One region of the Priestia sp. YIM B13491 genome, then DNA from elsewhere that is predicted to be linked to it. Evidence: a T-box and tRNA genes for the amino acid it is inferred to sense, from the RefSeq annotation. Region 1 holds a T-box; the other holds one or more tRNA genes.
What was found. The T-box of region 1 lies ahead of ileS (isoleucine--tRNA ligase). A T-box ahead of a tRNA ligase gene usually reads a tRNA of that ligase, here a tRNA-Ile.
Positions count from the first base shown of each region.

Region 2: it encodes a tRNA-Ile, which carries the amino acid that the T-box ahead of ileS (isoleucine--tRNA ligase) is inferred to sense. The anticodon was not compared.

Region 1 is NZ_JBHZOR010000001.1:614,386-618,805, reverse strand. Features, by position in the region: gene ileS (isoleucine--tRNA ligase) at 1-2,008, opposite strand, end outside; T-box leader at 2,080-2,300, opposite strand; gene ACFX4E_RS03195 (DivIVA domain-containing protein) at 2,370-2,864, opposite strand; gene ACFX4E_RS03190 (YlmH family RNA-binding protein) at 2,949-3,722, opposite strand; gene ACFX4E_RS03185 (YggT family protein) at 3,774-4,043, opposite strand; gene ACFX4E_RS03180 (cell division protein SepF) at 4,047-4,420, opposite strand, start outside.
Region 2 is NZ_JBHZOR010000001.1:376,054-380,473, forward strand. Features, by position in the region: gene ACFX4E_RS01885 (MFS transporter) at 1-161, shown strand, start outside; gene ACFX4E_RS01890 (DUF1189 domain-containing protein) at 309-1,100, opposite strand; gene ACFX4E_RS01895 (hypothetical protein) at 1,215-1,409, shown strand; gene ACFX4E_RS01900 (DUF456 domain-containing protein) at 1,436-1,921, shown strand; tRNA gene ACFX4E_RS01905 (tRNA-Asn) at 1,984-2,058, shown strand; tRNA gene ACFX4E_RS01910 (tRNA-Met) at 2,060-2,133, shown strand; tRNA gene ACFX4E_RS01915 (tRNA-Asn) at 2,174-2,248, shown strand; tRNA gene ACFX4E_RS01920 (tRNA-Ile) at 2,252-2,328, shown strand; tRNA gene ACFX4E_RS01925 (tRNA-Ser) at 2,340-2,432, shown strand; gene sodA (superoxide dismutase SodA) at 2,630-3,238, shown strand; gene ACFX4E_RS01935 (MFS transporter) at 3,368-4,420, shown strand, end outside.

The sequences.
Region 1 (4,420 bases):
CAGCTACAGCATCAGTTGTTGGATTAAAGTCCGCTAAGTTTCCTAGTAAGAAACGGAACGTGTTGCGGATTTTACGATATACTTCTGCTACTTGTTTTAAAATGTTATCAGATACACGAACATCAGCTTGGTAATCTACAGAAGCTACCCATAAACGTAAAATATCTGCACCTAGTTGTTTCATTACTTTTTCTGGTATTACAACGTTTCCTAATGACTTACTCATTTTGCGACCTTCACCGTCTAAAGCAAATCCGTGGCTAAGTACCCCTTTATAAGGTGCTTCACCCGTTACAGCTACGCTTGTAGAAAGACTTGAATTAAACCAGCCGCGGTATTGGTCAGAACCTTCTAAATACAAATCAGCCGGACGCTGTAAGTCTTCACGTTCTTCCAGAACAGCTTGATGTGAAGAACCAGAGTCAAACCATACGTCCATGATGTCTGTTTCTTTTGTGAAGCGGCCATTTGGGCTTCCTTCATGAGTAAAGCCTTCCGGAAGCAAGTCTTTTGCTTCACGCTCAAACCATACGTTTGATCCATGTTCTCTAAATAGATTTGATACGTGTTCGATTGTTTCGTCCGTAATGATTGGCTCATCATTTTCAGCATAAAATACCGGAATCGGAACGCCCCATGCACGTTGGCGAGAAATACACCAGTCGCCGCGGTCACGCACCATGTTATAAAGTCGCGTTTCACCCCAAGTAGGCACCCATTTTGTTTTTTCTACTGCTTTTAATAAATCTTCACGGAAATCTTTAATAGACGCAAACCACTGTGCCGTTGCACGGAAAATTGTTGGTTTCTTTGTACGCCAGTCATGTGGGTATGAGTGGGTAATGAAACTTAATTTTAACAGCGCGCCTTCTTCTTCTAATTTGTCTGTAATTGGCTTATTCGCTTTATCATAGAATAATCCTTCAAATCCTGGTGCTTCATTCGTCATATGACCCTTACTGTCGACTGGACAAAGAACTTCCAAACCGTATTTTTGACCAACGATAAAGTCGTCTTCCCCGTGTCCCGGTGCTGTATGAACACACCCAGTACCAGCATCCGTTGTTACATGATCGCCAAGAACAACTAATGAATCACGCTTGTAGATTGGATGCTCAGCTACTACACGCTCAAGTTCTGAACCTTTTACCGTACGAACCGTCTTATAGTCAGCCCATTCAATTTCTTTAGCAACTGTTTCAATCAGTTCAGTTGCCACTACATATTTTGCTCCATCTGCTTCAACTACGCTGTACTGAAGCTCAGGATTGACAGCAATCCCTTGGTTAGCTGGCATTGTCCATGGTGTTGTCGTCCAAATGATGAATTTTTCATCTTGTTCAAGCACACCTTTACCATCTTTTACGTTAAACGCTACGTAAATAGAAGCTGAACGTTTGTCATAGTACTCAATCTCCGCTTCTGCTAAAGCAGATTCACTTGAAGGGGACCAGTACACAGGTTTTAACCCTTTGTAGATGTAGCCTTTTTTCGCCATGTCACCAAACACTTTGATTTGCTGCGCTTCGTACTGCGGCTGAAGCGTTACATATGGATTATCCCAATCTCCGCGTACGCCTAAACGCTTGAACTGCTCACGCTGGCCGTTTACTTGTTCCCAAGCATACTGTTCGCAAAGCTTACGGAACTCAGCTACCGTCATTTCTTTGCGGTTTACTTTTTTATTTTTTGTTAAAGCTGTTTCAATTGGCAAACCGTGTGTATCCCAGCCTGGTACATAAGGTGCGCAGAAGCCTGACATCGACTTATAGCGAACGATAAAATCTTTTAAAATTTTATTTAGTGCATGTCCCATGTGAATATCGCCATTCGCATATGGAGGTCCGTCATGCAGGACAAATAGCGGACGGCCTTCCGTACGTTTTTGTACTTTTTCATAAATATTCATTTCAGCCCACTGTTCTTGCATTTTAGGCTCGCGGTTCGGTAAATTTCCACGCATCGGAAATTCAGTTTTTGGCATCAATAATGTATCTTTATATTCCATGTTTTACCCTCCAAAAAAAAACGTAAATTTCATATCTTTTTGTACCATAACAAAAAGACCTCCTCATCCCAAAAAGGGACGAGAAGGCCTCCCGCGGTACCACCCTAGTAGATTTGCTGCACGCAAATCCTCTTTGCATTCGTAACGTGAATAAACCGCCACTGCTTACTATCATCGGTTCAGCAATGGTACTCTAGGGTGATTTTCACTTTTTTGCTTGTTATCGAGCTCGCACCATCCTCGATTCGCTTTGACAAACTAAAAAAGCTACTGTCCCTGTCTCCGTACTGTTTGATATGAAATTTCATCTGTTACCAAATTATATGACAACAAAACGTGAGAAGTCAAGATGATGTCTTGACTAGTCAATTTTTTCTTCTAGCGCTGGCATCTCATAATCCATCAGCTGATCCCAGTCGTCGCTGTTTAACATTTCAAGCTGTGCTTCGATTAACATTTTGAAACGAGTTCTAAATACTTTAGACTGCTTTTTCGTCTCCTCAATGTCCATCGCAATTTTACGAGACTTAGACAGTGCTTCGTTAATAATACGGTCCGCATTTTTTTCTGCTTCTTTTATAATGAGCTTCGCTTCTTTTTCAGCGTTTCGCTTCACATCTTCCGCTGCTTCTTGAGCAATTAAAATTGATTTATTTAACGTTTCTTCAATGTTAGTAAAATGTCCAAGACGATCTGTTAATTCAGATACTCTTCCTTCTAACTCCTTTTTATCACGCATGACCAGCTCATAGTCTTTAATTACTTGGTCAAGAAACTCATTTACTTCATCTTCATCATATCCGCGAAACCCGCGATTAAACTCTTTGTTATGAATATCCAAAGGGGTTAAAGGCATCTAGGCCACCTCCGTGTTGTCTCATTACGTCATTAGTAATGGTTTATTCGACATATTTTTAAAATTTCCTGCTAGTAGATTTCTTTATTTCTGCTTTCCTACAACAATCCGCCATTTTTCTTTTTTAGTTTTGCCTTCAAGTGAAACAATACGACTTCTGCCGTGACCACGAAGCGACAAAATATCACCTTCATGACATTCAAAAGAAGGCTGTTCAATGACTTTAAAATTTACTTTTACCGCTCCATTTGTAATAAACGGCTGGACTTTTTGTCTTGATAAATTGTGAATAGTCGACAGCAAAACATCAAGCCTCATTGAAGAAACTGTATAAACGTGTTCAATCAGCTCTTCTTTTACGACATGCAGCTGCTCTCTTTGAATAGAAGAAAGTGAAACTTTGGCTTTTCCAATTGATGTTAAATTCATCTCAATATAAGAAGAAATTTCCTCTGCAGCTACAACCTGAATATCGTCTCCCGCGACCAAAATATCGCCAAATTTTGAACGGCGCAGTCCTAAGGACATCGCCGAACCAAGAACTTGAGGATGTTCAATCGTCACAAACTTTTTAGGATAATTGAGCTCATACATATGCAACTGAAAATCTTCGCTTTGAGGTACATAGTAATCCGGATATAGCAGCGCACGCTTGCGTTCAGCAAACGGTTGTCCACCATCAAATGAAACTTGAACCTCTCCTTCAGTCCCGACAATAGCCGTCACAATCTGCTGCTCTCTTGGATCTAAAAAGTCCGTTAATTTTGGGCTGTATTGATGTAGGACATCTTCTTTCCACTGAAGAACCTGATCAATAAATCCATGTTCTTCTTGCCTAAAATGTTCATAAATAGACATATTATTACTCCTACTATTGGTATGTAAAAAAGGAATCCAGCGATTCCTTTTTTAAATAAATCCCACCACATTATTAAGTGAATACACGCCTCTTTCCGCAAATCGCAATAAAAAGATTGCGACAAGAGGTGAAATATCAATCATGCCAATAGGCGGAATGATTTTACGAAAAGGCTCTAAGTAAGGCTCACAAATACTGCCCAGCAGCTGACCAAACTTAGACGCCCTTACATCGGGTACCCAAGACATCAAAATGTAAATAATCAGTGCCCATGAGTAAAGCCCAATTAATTTTCCAAGAATCCCAAAAACGATGTCCAAAAACTACCACCTCTTTACGTTTGTTGTATCATGTTCTCCCATCATATCTGAAATGCTTCCGCTTACGTCTACATTATCAGGTGTACATAAAAAGATGTCGGTTCCAATTTTTTGAATGTCCCCGCCTAAAGCATAAACTGTACCACTTAAAAAGTCGACAATTCTCACTGCTTGATCTCGTTGAATGCGCTGTAAATTAACAACTACGACTTTACGATTTTTTAAATGGTCCGTAATTTCTTGCGCTTCGGCATAGACGCGCGGTTCGCAAAGCATCATTTTTGATGATTTTTGAACGCTTTGCAAGCTAATCACGTTTTGCTGCTGATTCGGCTGCTGACTAGCTTTCGCTGCTGGTCTCGACTGCTGTACAGGCT
Region 2 (4,420 bases), 240 kb from region 1:
GAGTAGCGTTGGGACCTGTTGTTTTTGAAGTGTGGATGCATACTGAAAGGCTGATGTTTGTTTATAGCTTTATTCTGCTCACAGCAGGAGGTTTGTGGGTTTTGTATCAGTTGAAAATTCTTCCTTGTGCAATGGGAAGAAGAAAAGTTGTACCGAAATAAAGAGGCTGAGACTTAACTACATCACTCCAATCACCAGCTAGAAGCAGCCGCATACATGAAATCTGCGTTCACCATATCAATAAAAAAATCCAAAAGAGGTGGATTCTCTATCAAGAATCTAGATTCCTCGTTTGGATTTTCCTTCAACTAAGATACGTTTGTCCCAGCATCTTTATTAGGTTTTACTTTTTTTCTTATAGGAACCCTTGTGACGAGCAACAAGTAAATGAAGAATGTTCCTATCCAGTAAAGAGAGCTATGTAGTGCTAGAGACAAAGAAAAAGCTTCAAAAAGCGTATACAGCAGCGTGAAGGCTACTGTACTATAAGCGCTCAGTGCCCATAGCTGCTTGAAAGGAAGCTGCTTTTTAGTAATGAGTCCAATCAGTTTTCCAAGATAAGCAAGGCAGGTAATAGAAAGGAAGTTTAGTCCAGATGTTAATACGTACAGTAAAAGCATAGCGATAGGGACAAGTATGTATAAAGAAAATTTTTGTTCGTGCAGCAAGTTTAGCAGTTCATTTTTATCTTTATGATGCCAGTTTAGCAACTCATATGAATACGTTTGTGTTTGTGAATTAGTCGTAATGTAAATTCCATCCTTTAAAAAACCAATGGCATGAGCAGGGGAATGAAACCGTTCAATAGACTGTGAGGGGTTTAAGATAAAAGCGGTACCATTTACTTTTTTTGTGAAAGGTTGACTTGACGTAAGCTGTGAGTTTGAAATAGAAAAAGAAGAGACAGATTTTGGAAGATCTGTAGTAGCGATATGATAGCCATTTACAATCGTCAAAGTCATAAAGAAAAATGTAGGCAGCAAAGAAATAAATGTTAAAAACAGCACAAAGCCAATTGTTTTATTCGTATGCTCAAAGCGAAGCGACCTTATTTTTTTGAAGGAAGTAAAACTCCATGCCATCTTTTTCAGCATGCTCATTGTAAAGCCTCCTCTTATTGAAGATTCTGGTTATATCTTATTTTATAGCGAAAATTTAAGGTTTACAATAGATTTTAGAAACCGTTACTAATTACAATGATGCGGTGGAGCGTTTTGTCACAAGCACATCTTATGCGTATATGTACAGGTTTCCCTGTCATTGTTTTTGGGGGATATTACGGGCAGCTTGAGGACCGTGCTGTTAATATTGCAGAGGTACACTCAAAAATCGTATTCGAAAGTAAAATAAAGGAAGGACTCGTCGTGCAAGGTCTTTCTTTATGGGAGTGGTTATTGTATGATAAATAGTAATAATAAAAAGGATAGGTGCGGGCATGGCTATTTTATGTTGGGCATTAATTATCATTAGCTTTGTTGTATCGTTTGTTGGGTTGGTTTATCCCATCATCCCAAGCGTGCTATTTGTAGCTCTGGGATTTGTTATATACGGTTTATTTTATGATTTTAGCTCCTATAGCTGGTTATTTTGGGTGATACAAGGATTGTTAGTTGTCGCACTTTTTTTAGCAGACTATATAGCTAATATTATTGGTGTGAAAAAATTCGGAGGCACTAAAGCAGGTGTTTGGGGAAGTACAGTTGGGCTGCTTGTGGGTCCGTTTGTCATTCCGGGATTTGGAATTATTTTAGGGCCGTTTATCGGAGCGATTGTAGGAGAACTGATTGTTCATCGGACCACAATTAGCAACGCAGTAAAAATTGGAGTAGGTTCGGTTATTGGCTTTTTTAGTGGCGCTATTTCAAAAGGATTTATTCAACTGCTGATGATTGCCTATTTTTTATACGCTGTTTTAAAATAATATATTGACTTTAGGCTAGAAACATGTTAAATTTTTAATGTCGCTAGTAAATGTTATATTGTTCCACAGTAGCTCAGTGGTAGAGCTATCGGCTGTTAACCGATCGGTCGTAGGTTCGAGTCCTACCTGTGGAGCCATGGCGGTGTAGCTCAGCTGGCTAGAGCGTACGGTTCATACCCGTGAGGTCGGGGGTTCGATCCCCTCCGCCGCTATTTTCCAATTTGCGTTTGTGACATACATAATTCATATTGTTCCACAGTAGCTCAGTGGTAGAGCTATCGGCTGTTAACCGATCGGTCGTAGGTTCGAGTCCTACCTGTGGAGCCATGTGGACCCTTAGCTCAGCTGGTTAGAGCAGACGGCTCATAACCGTCCGGTCGCAGGTTCGAGTCCTGCAGGGTCCACCATTTATAGGGTTGGAGGAATACCCAAGTCCGGCTGAAGGGATCGGTCTTGAAAACCGACAGGGGTGTTAAAGCCCGCGGGGGTTCGAATCCCTCTTCCTCCGCCATACTATTGTCTATTCAAAGCTTCTTTTGAGAAAAAGAAGCTTTTTTTATGTTTAAAAGAATAGCGAATGGGAATTAGGTAAATATAAATCATGGATTAGGAACTTTTTATTTGAAACAGTAGGGTAAATTTGCTAATCTAAACGTATATGGTGCTTTTGCGCCAAAATGCTTACATATTTTGAAGGAGGAATTATTCATGGCTTACAAATTACCAGAACTACCTTATGCATACGATGCACTGGAACCACATATCGACAAAGAAACAATGAATATTCACCACACAAAACATCACAACACATATGTTACAAATCTAAACGCTGCTGTTGAAGGCAAAGCGGATTTAGAAAGCAAAAGTATTGAAGAGTTAATTTCAAACTTAGATGCTGTTCCTGAAGATATCCGTACAGCAGTACGCAATAACGGTGGCGGTCATGCGAACCACTCATTATTTTGGACAATCCTTTGCCCTAACGGCGGCGGTGCTCCAACTGGTGAATTAGCAGACGCTATCGCTAGCAAATTCGGCAGCTTTGATCAATTCAAAGAAGAATTTGCAAATGCAGCTAAAACTCGCTTCGGTTCTGGCTGGGCTTGGTTAGTTGTAAACAACGGCGAATTAGAAGTAACAAGCACACCAAACCAAGATAGCCCATTAATGGAAGGCAAAACGCCAATTCTTGGTCTAGACGTTTGGGAGCACGCTTACTACCTAAATTACCAAAACCGCCGTCCAGATTACATTTCAGCATTCTTTAATGTTGTAAAATGGGACGAAGTTGCTAAACGTTACGACGCTGCAAAATAAGCTGAAGACGTATTTAAGAGCCAGTAAAGTAATTATTACCTTTACTGGCTTTTTTGTTTTCCAATTCTTTTACATATCTCCTTTTCTTTTTCACACACTAGGTGTAGAAGAGAAAAGGAGTTTTTTGATATGCCTTTATTAAAAAAAGTAGTTGGAGATGTAGAAGTTAGTAAAGATTTACTTTTGCTTTTAATTATAGGCGGTCTTTATGCCTTGGCTATTTCAATTTCCAATTCGTTTGTTAACATTTATCTGTGGAAACAATCAGGCGAATTTTCGGATCTCGCTATTTATAATTTAGCGGTAGTGGTGCTTCAGCCGCTTACGTTTATTTTAGCAGGTAAATGGGCCAAACGAATTGACCGGGTTGTGGTTTTAAGATTAGGTGTATCTTTTTTAGCTGTTTTTTATATCGCTGTATTAATCAGTGGAGCTAACGCAGCCCAGTATTTAGTATTGCTTGGTGGACTGCTGGGTATAGGATACGGCTTTTATTGGCTAGCTTTTAATGTGCTAACTTTTGAAATTACAGAACCTGATACAAGAGACTTTTTTAACGGATTTTTAGGGATCTTAAACTCTTTTGCAGGGATGATTGGTCCTTTAGGAGCGGGCTTTGTTATTTCCGCTTTGTATGAATCACTTGGGTATAAAATTGTGTTTGGTGTATCGCTGCTATTGTTTATCGGTGCCGTTGTGCTTAGTTTTTTTATTACAAGACGCGCAGCGGAAGGAGTATACAAATTTAAAGAAGTATGGGCTGAACGAAAAGTCAATAAAGACTGGAATCGAATATTGCAGGCTCATTTCTTTCAAGGGTTGCGTGAAGGTACGTTCATTTTTGTTGTATCCGTCATGGTATTTATTACGACGGGAAGTGAACTAGCTTTAGGAACATATGGACTGGTGAATTCAGCAGTTGCGTTTGTAGGATACTATGTTGCCTCAAGGTTTATTAAGCAAAAAAATCGCCTTCGATTTATCTTCACAGGGGGCCTCCTTCTCTATGGAGCAGTCTTTTTGCTTATCTTTAACTTATCGTATCCAAAGTTAATTATATATGCTGTTTGTATTGCCATTGCTTATCCTATTTTGTTGGTTCCATTCATTTCTCTAACGTACGATGTGATTGGGCGAGCAAAAGACGTTGTTTCAAAAAGAATTGAATACATTGTTGTCAGA